Regions from separate parts of the Devosia sp. A369 genome, predicted to be linked through region 1. Evidence: predicted binding sites of a transcription regulator. Region 1 holds the regulator's gene; the other holds the start of a gene.
What was found. The regulator PhoB, encoded in region 1, activates phosphate uptake and scavenging genes when phosphate is short. The targets are predictions, from matches to a motif close to TGTCATNNANCTGTCAT.
Positions count from the first base shown of each region.

Region 2: the regulator PhoB is predicted to act here: its motif matches at 1,673-1,689, upstream of ugpB (sn-glycerol-3-phosphate ABC transporter substrate-binding protein UgpB).

Region 1 covers NZ_JBTMWV010000016.1:40,571-44,165, reverse strand. Annotated here, with positions in the region: gene pstA (phosphate ABC transporter permease PstA) at 1-89, shown strand, start outside; gene pstB (phosphate ABC transporter ATP-binding protein PstB) at 160-942, shown strand; gene phoU (phosphate signaling complex protein PhoU) at 969-1,679, shown strand; gene phoB (phosphate regulon transcriptional regulator PhoB) at 1,829-2,530, shown strand; gene ACX3OZ_RS16195 (MFS transporter) at 2,698-3,595, opposite strand, start outside.
Region 2 covers NZ_JBTMWV010000004.1:261,025-264,619, reverse strand. Annotated here, with positions in the region: gene ACX3OZ_RS07890 (methyltransferase family protein) at 31-516, shown strand; gene ACX3OZ_RS07885 (SgcJ/EcaC family oxidoreductase) at 536-1,000, opposite strand; gene ACX3OZ_RS07880 (hypothetical protein) at 1,118-1,471, shown strand; gene ugpB (sn-glycerol-3-phosphate ABC transporter substrate-binding protein UgpB) at 1,836-3,164, shown strand; gene ugpA (sn-glycerol-3-phosphate ABC transporter permease UgpA) at 3,266-3,595, shown strand, end outside.

The sequences.
Region 1 (3,595 bases):
CCGCCGCCATCATGGTCCTGCTTGCCGTGATGATCTGCCTCAACGGCGTTGCCATCTACCTGCGCTCGCGCCTCGAAAAGCGCGCCTAGCTAAAGGACATCCCAAATGGATATGGTCGCCAGCACGGTTAAGATGACCCAGCAATCAGTGAATAGCGCAATGAACCCCATCGACGCCCTCGACCGCCCGATCCGCCTCACCGCCCGCGACGTCACCGTGCATTACGGTGCCAAGCAGGCCCTGTTCGGCATTTCGATCGACATTCCCGACCGCGCCGTCACCTCCTTCATCGGCCCCTCCGGCTGCGGCAAGTCCACCTTCCTGCGCTGCATCAACCGCATGAACGACACCATTGACGGCGCCAAGGTCGGCGGCGTCATCAAGCTCGACGGCGAAGACATTTACGATCCCAGCCTCGACGTGGTCGAACTGCGCGCCCGCATCGGCATGGTGTTCCAGAAGCCCAATCCCTTCCCCAAGTCGATCTACGAAAACGTCGCCTACGGCCCCAAAATCCACGGCCTCGCCCGCTCCAAGACCGACCTCGACGAAATCGTCGTCAACTCGCTGCGCAAGGCGGGCCTGTTCAACGAGGTCAAGGATCGCCTCAACGAGCCCGGCACCGGTCTGTCCGGTGGCCAGCAGCAGCGTCTCTGCATCGCCCGCGCCATTGCCGTCGGTCCCGAAGTCATCCTGATGGACGAGCCCTGCTCGGCCCTGGACCCCATCGCCACCGCCATCATCGAAGAGCTGATCGACGAGCTGCGCGAAAACTACACCATCGTCATCGTCACCCACTCGATGCAGCAGGCCGCCCGCGTCAGCCAGAAGACCGCGTTCTTCCATCTGGGCAATCTGATCGAGGAAGGCGTCACCGAAGACATCTTCACCAATCCGGTCAACAAGCAGACCCAGGATTACATCATGGGCCGCATCGGCTAACGCCCGCGCCCTAAGAGGAATTACCCATGTCCCCGACTGGCACCGACCATATCGTTACCGCCTATAGCGACGAGCTGACGCAACTGGCCCAATCCATCGCCGAGATGGGCGGCCAGGTTGAAGTCGCCATCGAGAACGGCACCAAGGCCCTGCTCAAGCTCGACCGCGAGCTGGCCGACCTCACCATCATCGCCGATCAGCGCATTGACGACATGCAGCGCCAGATCGACGAAATGGCCGTCTCGATGATCGCCCGCCGCCAGCCCATGGCGTCCGACCTGCGCGCCATCATCACTTCCATCCACGTCGCCAATGACCTCGAACGCGTCGGCGACATGGCCAAGCAGTTGGCCCGCCGCTCGCTCAAGCTCGAAGGCCTCAATCTGCAGCCCAGCTTCTATAACGGCGTCAAGAACATGACGGCCTTGGTGCTGCGCCAGATCAAGGATGCGCTGGACGCCTATGCCAGCCGCGACGCCGCCGCCGCCATCGAAGTGTGCAACCGCGACGACGAGGTCGATGCCATGCACACGTCTTTGTTCCGTGAGCTGCTGACCTACATGATGGAAGACCCGCGCAACATCACGCCCTGCACCCATCTGCTGTTCTGCGCCAAAAACCTCGAACGCATCGGCGACCACGCCACCAACATCGCCGAGCGCGCCTATTACCTGCAGACCGGCAAGCAGCTCACCAGCGAAGTCCAGGAACTGCAACGCACCCAGCTCAAGGCCTGATCGGCCTTTCCTCCCCTCCCCCTTGAGGGGAGGGGTCGGGGGTGGGGGTCCATCAGTGACCCGCCAAACCACCCCCTCCCCAGCCCTCCCCTCAAGGGGGAGGGAGATACAAATCGAACGCCGGCGCGCCGGCCCAAGGGGAGCCCCCCATGCCCGCCACCATTCTCGTTGTCGAAGACGAAGGCGATATCGCCATCCTGCTGCGCTATAATCTGGAAGCCGAAGGCTTTGCCGTCGTCACCGCCGAAACCGGCGACGAGGCCCAGCAGGCGGTCCAGGACAAGCTGCCCGACCTGATCCTGCTCGATTGGATGCTGCCCGAAATCTCCGGCATCGAACTGTGCCGACGCTTCCGCGCCCGCGAGGAAACCGCCCGCGTGCCGATCATCATGCTCACCGCCCGCGGCGAGGAAGAAGAGCGCGTCCGGGGCCTCGCCACCGGGGCCGACGACTATGTGGTCAAGCCCTTCTCGGTCCCCGAACTGATGGCCCGCATCCACGCGCTGTTGCGCCGCGCCAATCCCAATCTGGTTACTGCTGCGCTCAAGGTTGGTGATCTCGAACTCGACCGCACCACCCACCGCGTCCGCCGCGCCAGCCGCGACGTCCATCTCGGCCCCACCGAATATCGCCTGCTCGAATATCTGATGCGCCACCCCGGCCGCGTCTATTCGCGTGAACAATTGCTCGATGGCGTCTGGGGCAATGACGTCTATGTTGATGAGCGCACCGTCGACGTGCATATCGGCCGCCTCCGCCGCGCCATCAATCGCGGCAAGGACACCGACCCGATCCGCACCGTCCGCGGCGCCGGCTACGCCTTCGACGAACGCTTCGCCCAGGTGGCGTAAACCCACGGGTGAGCACCATCCCACCCCAAAACGCGGTGTCATCCCGGCCTTGAGCCGGGACCCATCCTGAGATCCAGCCACCGGTTCCATTTCAGGCTGGGCCCCGGCTCAAGGCCGGGGTGACATCGTGGGTGGGCCAAATCTCTACACGTCTGAGGGGTGCCCCCTCAAACCTCCGGAATATCCCTTAACGGCGTATCATCGCTCAGCGGCACCGTCTGCCGTTCGATCAGCCGATGCACCTTCGGCGGCTCGGTCCCCCGATGCAGCGCCCGCAGCTGCTCGCTATTCTCCGCATCCGCCTTGGTGCGCCGCAGATTGTGCCGCACATAGTCGATCCAGGTCGGCACGTGATAGGACTCGGTCCAGATATCGGGATGTTCAAGATCGCGCAGCAGCGCCCATTGCCTGGCCCCGTCGCGGATACGGATGCGGCGCCGCGCCGCCATCAGCGAGAGCAGGCGCGGAATGTCTTCCTGGGCGATGCGATAATCGATCATCACCATGATCGGCCCGCTGCGCGGTCGCATATCGAGTTTCAGGACCGGCTCATTGAAGGTGTCGAGCGGGTTGAGGTCCCGCGAATTGAACTCCGGCAGCGGCAGCCGGAACCCGACCAGCCCACACACCAGCAGCACCAGGCTCGCCATCACCAGGGCGGCCCCCAGCCCGAAGCCATCCGCGCTGGCTCCCCAGACCCAGCTACCCATCGCCATGCCGCCGAACGTGGCGGTCTGATACAGCGAGAGAGCCCGCCCCACCACCCAGCGCGGCGACGACAGCTGGATCGAGACATTGAACAGCGACATCGCCAGCACCCAGCAGCCGCCCGCGGGCAGCAGCGCCAGATGGCTCAGCAGCGGATCGCGGCTCAGCCCGAGCCCCACGCAACTGATGGCAAAGCCGGCACAGGCGAACCGCACGATCACTTCATTGCTGAACCGCTCGCGAATACGGCCATTGAGAAACGCGCCGCCAATCGCCCCCAGCCCGAAGCAGCCCAGCAGCGTGCCATAGACCATCGGGCCGCCGCCCACATATTCACTCGCCACCGAAGGCAGCAGC
Region 2 (3,595 bases), on a different contig from region 1:
GCGCAATGAACCCGATTGGGAGCACAGCAAATGTCAGTCACGCGCAACGACGACCATCCAGACGTCATCATGCTACCGCCGTTCATTCTGCTGATCGCGCTGGCCATCGCCATCGGCATGGAATTCACCGGCACGTTGCAGTTCCTGCCGCCAATGTCGGGGGCGAGTTGGGCGCTTTATCTGGGGGTGGTGCTCCTCGTTGTCGCACTCGCGCTTGGCGTATCGGCCATCCGAACTTTTACCAAGGTGGGCACCAATCCCTCCCCGCACCAACCCAGCCTCAAGCTGGCGACATCAGGGCCTTATCGCTTCACCCGCAACCCGATGTATCTTGGCTTCGCCATGATCCTTGCCGGGTTGAGCCTGACCTTTTCGCTCGATTGGGGAATAATCCTGGTGCCGGTATTGCTGGTGCTGCTGCATTATGGCGTCGTCACTCGCGAAGAAACCTATCTGACGGCCAAGTTTGGTCAGCCCTATCGCGACTTCATGAGCCGGACCCGCCGGTGGATCTAGTGAGCGCCGAGCTGGATGATCAGCTGCGATAGCTGACGGAGCGGAACGTTCCGTCGGGTTCCACCAGATTGGTTTCCATGTGGGGCACGATATCGGTGTTCTGCGCGGAAGCGCAGCTCCAGCCGTCGTCGCGCCGATGGACGACAAACGACAAAATGGTGTGGCGCACAGCAGGCCGGGCACCCTCCGGCGTGGCGGTCTGGCCCTCGAGGCGGACCCTTGCATGCACCACCGCGATAGCGTCGGTCAGCGACTTCACCTTCAATTCCACCAGCCGCAGCGTCGACGCATCGAAAATATGCTCGAAGCCATAGGCATGTGCCTTCCGGATCGCCGCGCGATCATGCCACCACAGTCCGGTGACGTTGACGAATTCAGCGTCGTCGTCGAACAGCGATGCCAACTTATCCGCGTCTCGCTGCCCCCAGGCCTCGACGAAAACGCGCGCGATGCTTTCCTGTTCGTTGAGTGGGCTGTAGTTCAAGCTGGCCTCTTCTCGTGATCGTCAATCACTGGGAACTTAGCGGCTTCGGCGGTCGAGATCGCGGTTAAATCGCGCTCCGGGTCGCTTAATGCGAATCGGGGGCCTGGAAGAAACACCTTGTTAACTTCGTCCGGTGACACTTCGTCCATCATGAGCAAGCCCTATATTCTGAACATATATGAACGCGCGGCCCTACTGGCGCTGTCGAAACACAAGCAAATACCGGCGCATAGCGACGCCAATCCTGGCTTTGGCCGGGCCCATCTCGACGCGTTGCTCGGGCTTGGCCTGGCCGCTGTCGTGCCGTCCCAGACCGATCCGAAGCGCAATGACTTTCGGATTTCGGACGATGGCTGGCGCTGCATGTTCGGTCTCTCCAAAGCGCAGATCGACGGCGACGCAGACCGCGCGCCAGCGCCTTTCCGGGTGTGGCAATGGCCACTGCCGGCCGCCTTCAAAAAAGCAGCTTAGATAGCGCTGCCGGCCCGGCGGGGTTACCACCGGGCCGGCAGTTCTTCCCAGCAATCGGCCGACGTCCTGCTCGATCCAACGGATCGCGGGACGCCGTTGGCACGCGCGTGGGGCGTTCTTCCTGACATCGCCGGCATCCGTCGCGGCCTATGGCGGCGATTGCACGCCCGCGTCTGCTGTATGACCGCCCAGCAATCGGCCCGTCACACGACCTTCATATGAACACCCTAAGGGTCTCGTCGCGGCGAATAACGCCGCTCCAACGTTCACTTGAACATCTCCCTTTGCCAAATGAACATCGCGTTGCTACGACTTGGCACGCGAGGACGGAGATCCTTTGCTTAATAACAGGAGGAACCACCCCATGAAGAAACTAGCGCTGCTGATGACGGCCGGCGTGATCGCCGCTCTTGCTTCCGCACCCCACGCCACCGCGCAGACCGAAATTTCCTGGTGGCACGCACTGGATGCCGAACTGGGCAAGAAGCTGGAATCGATCGCTCAAGGCTTCAACGCCAGCCAGCCAGACTACAAGATCGTGACCACCTATAAGGGCACCTATCCCGAAACCCTGACCGCCGCGATCGCAGCGTTCCGCGCCAATGAGCAGCCCGCCATCGTGCAGGTTTTTGAAGTCGGCACCGGCACCATGATGGCAGCCAAGGGCGCCGTGAAGCCGGTTTACGAACTGATGACCGAAAACGGTCAGCCATGGGATCCGACCGCATTTCTCGCCCCCGTCGTGGGCTATTATTCGGACACAGACGGCAACATCCTGTCGCTGCCGTTCAACTCGTCCACCCCGATCATGTACTACAACAAGACCGCCTTCGAAAAAGCCGGCCTTGACCCCAATGTCGCGCCCAAGACCTGGGCCGAAGTCGAAACTTTCATGAACCAGATCGTCGATTCCGGCGCCGCCAATTGCGGGTTGAGCAGTGCCTGGATCTCCTGGATCCAACTGGAAAACCTGTCGGCCATCCACGACCAGCCCTATGGCACGCTGGAGAATGGCTTCGGCGGCCTGGCCACCGAATTCACTTTCAACGGCCCGGTCCAGGTCAAGCATTGGGAAAACCTCAAGAAGTGGTCGGACGAAGGTCTCTACCAGTATGGTGGCCCGGTCGGCGGTCCTGATGCCGCACCGAAATTCTACTCGGGCGAATGCGCCATCTACATGAACTCGTCGGGCTCGCGCGCTGGCGTGATCGCCAACTCGAAGGACTTCGAAGTCGGCTTTGCGCCCCTGCCCTATTATGACGACGTGACCACCGATCCGAAGAATTCGATCATCGGCGGCGCCACCCTGTGGGTGCTCAACGGCAAGGATGCCGAGGTCTATAAGGGCGTTGCTGAGTTCTTCACCTATCTCAGCCAGCCTGAAGTTCAGGCCGATTGGCACCAGTTCACTGGCTACCTGCCGATCACCAACGCTGCCTATGATCTGGGCGTTGAGCAGGGCTATTACGAAGCCAACCCGGGTTCGGACGTGGCGATCAAGCAGATCACCCGTGGCACCCCGACCGCCAACTCCAAGGGCGTCCGCTTTGGCAATCTGAGCCAGGCTCGTACCGTGGTTGATGAGGAATTCGAAGCGCTGCTCGCTGGTAACAAGACGGCCCAGGAAGCTCTGGACTCAGCCGTTTCCCGTGGCAACGAGATCTTGCGCGAATTCGAAACGACCAATCAGTAACGAACTTTAGTCGGGGCCGGATAAATCCGGCCCCGTTTTCCATGCGCTAAGCTGGCGGATGGCCCATTGCGGCTTTCCGTCAGTAGCCCGTGCGAGGACCCATGCAGACCAAACGCACCGTATTTCCCAACAAGCTGCTGCCCTATGCGCTGTTGGCGCCGCAATTGACGGTCACGCTGATCTTTTTCATCTGGCCCGCATTGCAGGCCGTTAAGTCCTCGTTCGAGCGCGAAGACCCTTTCGGTTTCAAGACCACCTTCATCTGGTTGGAAAACTACCGGAAGATTTTCGCCGATCCGAACTATCTCGGCTCGCTCGGCCGCACCGCCCTGTTTGCCCTGTCGGTGACCATTCTGGCGATGGCGGTCTCCCTGCTGATGGCCGTCGCGGTCAATCGGCTGCTGCGCTCGGGCAAAATCTACACCACCCTG